DNA from 2 places in the Candidatus Enterococcus mangumiae genome. Region 2 is predicted to be linked to the other one. Evidence: a T-box and tRNA genes for the amino acid it is inferred to sense, from the RefSeq annotation. Region 2 holds a T-box; the other holds one or more tRNA genes.
The links. The T-box of region 2 lies ahead of DOK79_RS09815 (valine--tRNA ligase). A T-box ahead of a tRNA ligase gene usually reads a tRNA of that ligase, here a tRNA-Val.
Positions count from the first base shown of each region.

Region 1: it has a tRNA-Val gene. The T-box ahead of DOK79_RS09815 (valine--tRNA ligase) is inferred to sense a tRNA for this amino acid. The anticodon was not compared.

Region 1 is NZ_CP147250.1:2,325,066-2,328,541, reverse strand. It holds tRNA gene DOK79_RS11150 (tRNA-Leu) at 552-635, opposite strand; tRNA gene DOK79_RS11145 (tRNA-Gln) at 648-719, opposite strand; tRNA gene DOK79_RS11140 (tRNA-His) at 729-801, opposite strand; tRNA gene DOK79_RS11135 (tRNA-Leu) at 866-950, opposite strand; tRNA gene DOK79_RS11130 (tRNA-Cys) at 967-1,037, opposite strand; tRNA gene DOK79_RS11125 (tRNA-Gln) at 1,076-1,147, opposite strand; tRNA gene DOK79_RS11120 (tRNA-His) at 1,157-1,229, opposite strand; tRNA gene DOK79_RS11115 (tRNA-Trp) at 1,232-1,305, opposite strand; tRNA gene DOK79_RS11110 (tRNA-Tyr) at 1,312-1,392, opposite strand; tRNA gene DOK79_RS11105 (tRNA-Phe) at 1,394-1,469, opposite strand; tRNA gene DOK79_RS11100 (tRNA-Asp) at 1,515-1,587, opposite strand; tRNA gene DOK79_RS11095 (tRNA-Val) at 1,597-1,669, opposite strand; tRNA gene DOK79_RS11090 (tRNA-Glu) at 1,685-1,756, opposite strand; tRNA gene DOK79_RS11085 (tRNA-Ser) at 1,773-1,861, opposite strand; tRNA gene DOK79_RS11080 (tRNA-Asn) at 1,901-1,974, opposite strand; rRNA gene rrf (5S ribosomal RNA) at 1,987-2,102, opposite strand; rRNA gene DOK79_RS11070 (23S ribosomal RNA) at 2,193-3,476, opposite strand, start outside.
Region 2 is NZ_CP147250.1:2,054,795-2,058,270, forward strand. It holds gene thiI (tRNA uracil 4-sulfurtransferase ThiI) at 1-908, shown strand, start outside; gene DOK79_RS09810 (redox-sensing transcriptional repressor Rex) at 1,098-1,751, shown strand; T-box leader at 1,862-2,074, shown strand; gene DOK79_RS09815 (valine--tRNA ligase) at 2,122-3,476, shown strand, end outside.

The DNA of each region.
Region 1 (3,476 bases), 270 kb from region 2:
TCACTATATATAGATGCTAGGAATGTCTAAGGTTCGATGTCGTGTAAAACGTGCCCCAGATAACTGTTTTTTTCGGCTCTTTGAAACAGCCAGCATCACTCCGAAAAGTTATCAATCAGAAATTATTTTTTCGTTTTGGCTACTAGCCACTGTAGCAAACCAGGTTCTTTTCATCAAGCAGATGGTTTTCTGCGCCCACAGAAGAATCACTGATTTTCTTCAAGTTACTCCACTTTCTCCATTAGAGAGTAATTTCCCGCTTGTTCTTTCTATCCTACAAACTTGAAATCTAGACTTTTATCCTTAGAAATACACATGGCGTACGCTTGCTTCTTGGTGGGATTTCTGACTAAACCAATAGCTTTAGATAGTTTTCTTCCTAATTACGTTAAAAAGAGAATAACAGAAGATTAAGTAAAATTGAAGCCCACTTCTTTCTCCTATAATAGAGATACAACTTTTACATGGTATTACAACATAGGTACTATCATTTGGATATAAAAAAAGAACCTCTTAATGTAAGATATACCTACACTAAAAGGTTATTGTGATACCGGCGGCCGGGGTCGAACCGGCACGATCGTGAGATCACTGGATTTTGAGTCCAGCGCGTCTGCCAATTCCGCCACGCCGGCAAATAGATGAAACTGGGGTAGCTGGATTCGAACCAACGCATGAGGGAGTCAAAGTCCCTTGCCTTACCGCTTGGCTATACCCCAATGAAAAAGGGCGAATGATGGGAATCGAACCCACGAGTGTCGGAGCCACAATCCGATGCGTTAACCACTTCGCCACATCCGCCATGATAAAATAATCTGTTATTTAATTTGCGAATAAAAAACTAAGATGTGGTCATCTTAGTTAATACCGGCGGCCGGGGTCGAACCGGCACGCCCTCAACGGGCACTGGATTTTGAGTCCAGCGCGTCTGCCAATTCCGCCACGCCGGCAATGTAATTAGTACTAAGGCGGTAACCGGATTTGAACCGGTGATGAAGGTTTTGCAGACCTCTGCCTTACCACTTGGCTATACCGCCATTATACTATTTTTAGCTATAAATTAATATTTATAGGACTGGGGTAGCTGGATTCGAACCAACGCATGAGGGAGTCAAAGTCCCTTGCCTTACCGCTTGGCTATACCCCAATGAAAAAAGGCGAATGATGGGAATCGAACCCACGAATGTCGGAGCCACAATCCGATGCGTTAACCACTTCGCCACATCCGCCATGGCAGGGGCAGCAGGAATTGAACCCACACTAACGGTTTTGGAGACCGCTGTTCTACCTTTAAACTATGCCCCTATAAAATGGAGGAGAGTGGATTCGAACCACTGAACCCTAAGGAACGGATTTACAGTCCGTCGCGTTTAGCCACTTCGCTACTCCTCCATGGTGGCGCGGGACAGAATCGAACTGCCGACACACGGAGCTTCAATCCGTTGCTCTACCAACTGAGCTACCGCGCCATAAAGAATAAATTAATAAATTGTTTGTTAATTGAATAGAAATGACGGTCCCGACGGGAATCGAACCCGCGATCTCCTGCGTGACAGGCAGGCATGTTAACCCCTACACCACGGAACCAAATCATTATGGAGGTTAACGGGATCGAACCGCTGACCCTCTGCTTGTAAGGCAGATGCTCTCCCAGCTGAGCTAAACCTCCAATGTATCCAATTAATGACCCGTACGGGATTCGAACCCGTGTTACCGCCGTGAAAGGGCGGTGTCTTAACCGCTTGACCAACGGGCCAGTAAAAAATCAATTACGGAGAGTAAGGGATTCGAACCCTTGAGACAGTTTGCACCATCTACATGATTTCCAATCATGCTCCTTCGGCCTCTCGGACAACTCTCCAGAGTGAAAGAAGCTCATTACTCTTCTCATAAATGAGAACTCCGGCAGTAGGACTCGAACCTACGACATCATGATTAACAGTCATGCGCTACTACCAACTGAGCTATGCCGGAATAATAATACCAGCGTGGCGGCGTCCTACTCTCACAAGGGGCAACCCCTCACTACAATCGGCGCTAAGAAGCTTAACTTCTGTGTTCGGCATGGTTACAGGTGTATCCTTCTCGCCATCGCCACCACACTTGGTGTTATCTATTTTTGAGTAAATCTTGTTCACTCAAAACTGGATTTGAAGTATCAGTAAGAAACTCTCCGAGTTTTTCATTTTATTTTGGTTAAGTCCTCGATCGATTAGTATCAGTCCGCTCCATACATCACTGTACTTCCACTTCTGACCTATCTACCTGATCATCTCTCAGGGATCTTACTTTCTTAAAGAAATGGGAAATCTCATCTTGAGGTGGGCTTCACACTTAGATGCTTTCAGCGTTTATCCCTTCCCTACATAGCTACCCAGCAATGCCCTTGGCAGAACAACTGGTACACCAGCGGTAAGTCCATCCCGGTCCTCTCGTACTAAGGACAGCTCCTCTCAAATTTCCAACGCCCGCGACGGATAGGGACCGAACTGTCTCACGACGTTCTGAACCCAGCTCGCGTGCCGCTTTAATGGGCGAACAGCCCAACCCTTGGGACCGACTACAGCCCCAGGATGCGACGAGCCGACATCGAGGTGCCAAACCTCCCCGTCGATGTGGACTCTTGGGGGAGATAAGCCTGTTATCCCCAGGGTAGCTTTTATCCGTTGAGCGATGGCCCTTCCATGCGGAACCACCGGATCACTAAGCCCGACTTTCGTCCCTGCTCGACTTGTAGGTCTCGCAGTCAAGCTCCCTTCTGCCTTTACACTCTTCGAATGATTTCCAACCATTCTGAGGGAACCTTTGGGCGCCTCCGTTACTCTTTAGGAGGCGACCGCCCCAGTCAAACTGCCCATCTGACACTGTCTCCCACCACGATCAGTGGTGCGGGTTAGAGTGGCCATAACGCAGGGGTAGTATCCCACCAGCGCCTCCATCGAAACTAGCGTTCCGATTTCTACGGCTCCTACCTATCCTGTACATGCGGTACAGACACTCAATATCAAACTACAGTAAAGCTCCATGGGGTCTTTCCGTCCTGTCGCGGGTAACCTGCATCTTCACAGGTACTAAAATTTCACCGAGTCTCTCGTTGAGACAGTGCCCAAATCGTTACGCCTTTCGTGCGGGTCGGAACTTACCCGACAAGGAATTTCGCTACCTTAGGACCGTTATAGTTACGGCCGCCGTTTACTGGGGCTTCAATTCGTACCTTCGCTTACGCTAAGCACTCCTCTTAACCTTCCAGCACCGGGCAGGCGTCAGCCCCTATACTTCATCTTACGATTTTGCAGAGACCTGTGTTTTTGATAAACAGTCGCTTGGGCCTATTCACTGCGGCTGATCTGACGATCAGCACCCCTTCTCCCGAAGTTACGGGGTCATTTTGCCGAGTTCCTTAACGAGAGTTCTCTCGCTCACCTTAGGATTCTCTCCTCGACTACCTGTGTCGGTTTGCGGTACGGGTCGTTGTT
Region 2 (3,476 bases):
GAAAAGAAACATTCAAGATCATTGCAAAGCGTAGTGATCATAGTTTTGAATTGAATAGTAATGAACTGAATCAAGCCTTAGGAGATGCAGTCATCGATGTTTTTCCTGATATCCAAGTACAAATGAGAAAGCCAGATATTGCCTTACGTGTGGAGATACGCCGAGATGGTGCTTATCTTTCCTATGAAACGATCAAAGGTGCCGGTGGTCTGCCGGTTGGTACAAGCGGTAAAGGCATGTTGATGCTTTCAGGAGGGATCGACTCACCTGTTGCTGGCTATTATGCTATGAAACGTGGGGTTGAGATCGAAGCGGTCCATTTTGCTAGTCCGCCTTATACAAGTGAACAAGCGCTACAAAAAGCCAAAGATCTAACAGTCAAACTAACGCCTTATGTGGGAAAAATCGAGTTCATCGAAGTACCATTTACAGAAGTGCAAGAAGAAATCAAACGAGTGGTACCACAAGGTTACTGGATGACGATCACTCGTCGTATGATGCTTCGCTTAACAGACGAGATCCGCCGTATTCGTCATGGCTTGGTGATTTTAAATGGGGAATCTTTAGGGCAGGTGGCTTCGCAAACACTTCAAAGTATGGTAGCCATCAATGAGGTTACGAATACACCGATCATTCGCCCTGTAGCGACGATGGATAAACTAGAGATCATCGAAGTAGCGGAACAAATCGATACGTTTGATTTGTCCATCCAACCATTTGAAGATTGCTGTACGATTTTTGCTCCACCGCAACCCAAGACACGTCCGCGACTTGAAAAAGTCCATCAATATGAAGAACGATTGGATATCGATGGCATGATCGAACGTGCATTGGCAGGATTGAAGATCGAAACGATCCACACGGAAACAACGAAGCAACAAGCAGAAGAGTTTTCTGACTTACTCTAAACGCTGGTAGCAGGCAAAAAAGTCCAACTTCAAGAAATAAGTAAGAAAATCAAAAAATAACTTTTTATATTTTTGATTTTCTTGCTTATTTTATTTGTTTTTAAAAGGAGTTGAGCGTCCGCCTATTGCGAGGTTCCTCGTTCCATGCTAAACTGAGATTATGTGAAATGATTAACAAGGAGAAGCGATATGCGAGAAAAATCAGAAACGTTACCCAAAGCAACAGCCAAACGGTTGCCTTTATATTTACGCTATTTGAATATGTTGAATGATTCTGGTGTTCAACGGATCAAATCAAATGAATTCAGTGAAATCACGCAAGTACCTTCCGCAACGATCCGCAGAGATTTTTCTCATTTAGGGGAATTGGGACGAAGCGGTTATGGGTACGATGTTCCCTATTTGATTGAAGTGTTTGATCGGATCTTGAATACAGAAGAAGAAAAAAGAATCGCCTTAGTTGGTTTTGGTAATTTAGGAAAAGCATTAAAGCATAATAATTTCAGAAGAAATGCGAATTTGAATATTGTTTGTGTCTTTGATAATGATCCAGCCATTGCAGGGAAAGAGATCGAAGGCGTGATGGTATACCCTATGGATCGTTTTAGTGAAATCGTTGAAAAAGAAGGCATCAAAGTGGCGATATCAACTGTGCCGAGTAAGTATTCACAATCAGCCATCGATGAGATCGTCAAAGGTGGGATCACTGCGATCTTGAATTTTGCGCCCGATCGTGTCAGTGTCCCGCCACATGTCCATATGCAATACATCGATCTGACTACTGAATTACAGACATTGATTTATTTTGATGAGAATTATTCACAAGTCTTTTCTTCTAAATAACAGCACAGAGAGCACATCAATGAACGTTCTAAGGTGGAGTCTTTCAGCAAATCAATCAGTGATTCATTAAGAGCTTTTATTGACTTTAGATTCTAACCATTGTAAAATGAGTCAAGATGTTGATCAAGAGGAGTAACTAGTCCGACGTTTAGAGAGAGAGAACGAATGGTGGAACGTTCTTAACGAAAGCTAGTGAAGGTAGCTTGGGAGTTTTTATCTTGAATCGAGTAGAGATGAACGAGTAGTGATCGTTAACTCACTTTGAGAGGTAATAGGCAGCTATTACAAATTAGGTGGTACCGCGTAATCTATACGTCCTAAATACGAAAGTATTTTAGGGCGTTTTTTTATTTTAAAGGAGGAACACAGTATGACGGAAGAAAAGAATCTCTCCACAAAGTACAATCCGCAAGAAGTTGAAGCGGGACGTTATCAAAACTGGTTAGACGAAGATTTATTCAAACCTAGTGGCGACAAGAAAGCAAAACCTTATTCGATCGTTATCCCCCCTCCCAACGTGACTGGTAAACTCCATTTAGGTCATGCTTGGGATACAACATTACAAGATATGTTGATTCGCCAAAAAAGAATGCAAGGGTACGATACGTTATGGTTACCAGGAATGGACCATGCGGGGATCGCGACACAAGCAAAAGTAGAAGAAAAACTACGTGAGCAAGGCGTTTCTCGTTATGATCTTGGTCGTGAAAAATTCATTGATCAAGTATGGGAATGGAAAGAAGAATATGCGGGTCATATCCGTGAACAATGGGCAAAAATGGGCTTATCTTTAGATTATAGCCGTGAACGTTTCACTTTAGACGATGGCTTATCTGAAGCGGTTCGTAAAGTATTCGTTAGCTTGTACGAAAAAGAGTTGATCTACCGTGGCGAATACATCATCAACTGGGACCCGCAAGCACGGACAGCCCTTTCTGACATTGAGGTGATCCACAAAGAAATCGAAGGCGCCTTTTATCATATGAGCTATGAATTAGCTGACGGTTCAGGTGTGGTTGAAATCGCAACGACACGTCCGGAAACGATGCTTGGTGATACAGCGATTGCGGTTCATCCAGAGGACGAGCGATACCAAGCACTGATTGGGAAAAAAGTTATTTTACCTTTAGTTAACAAAGAGATCCCGATCGTAGCCGATGAATATGTCGACATGGAATTTGGAACAGGTGTTGTAAAAATCACACCAGCCCATGATCCAAATGACTTTGAGGTTGGTAATCGTCATGATCTTCCACGAGTGAATGTCATGAACGAAGATGGCACGATGAATGAATTAGCAGGGAAATATCAAGGGATGGATCGTTTTGCAGCACGTAAAGCGATTGTCGCTGATCTAAAAGAGATCGGTCGTTTGATCAAGATCGAAACGATGATCCACAATGTTGGTCACTCTGAGCGTACAGGGGTAGTTGTTGAACCTCGTTTATCGACACAATGGTTTGTAAAAATGGCGCCTTTAGCTGAAAAGGCAATTCAAAACCAAGAAACAGAGGATGCTGTGGAATTCTTCCCACCACGCTTCAACCAAACGTTCTTACGTTGGATGGAAAATGTTCATGACTGGGTAATCTCACGTCAATTATGGTGGGGACATCAAATTCCTGCGTGGTACCACAAGGAAACTGGTGAAATGTATGTCGGTATGGAAGCACCAGCGGACAGTGAAAACTGGATACAAGATCCTGATGTTTTGGATACTTGGTT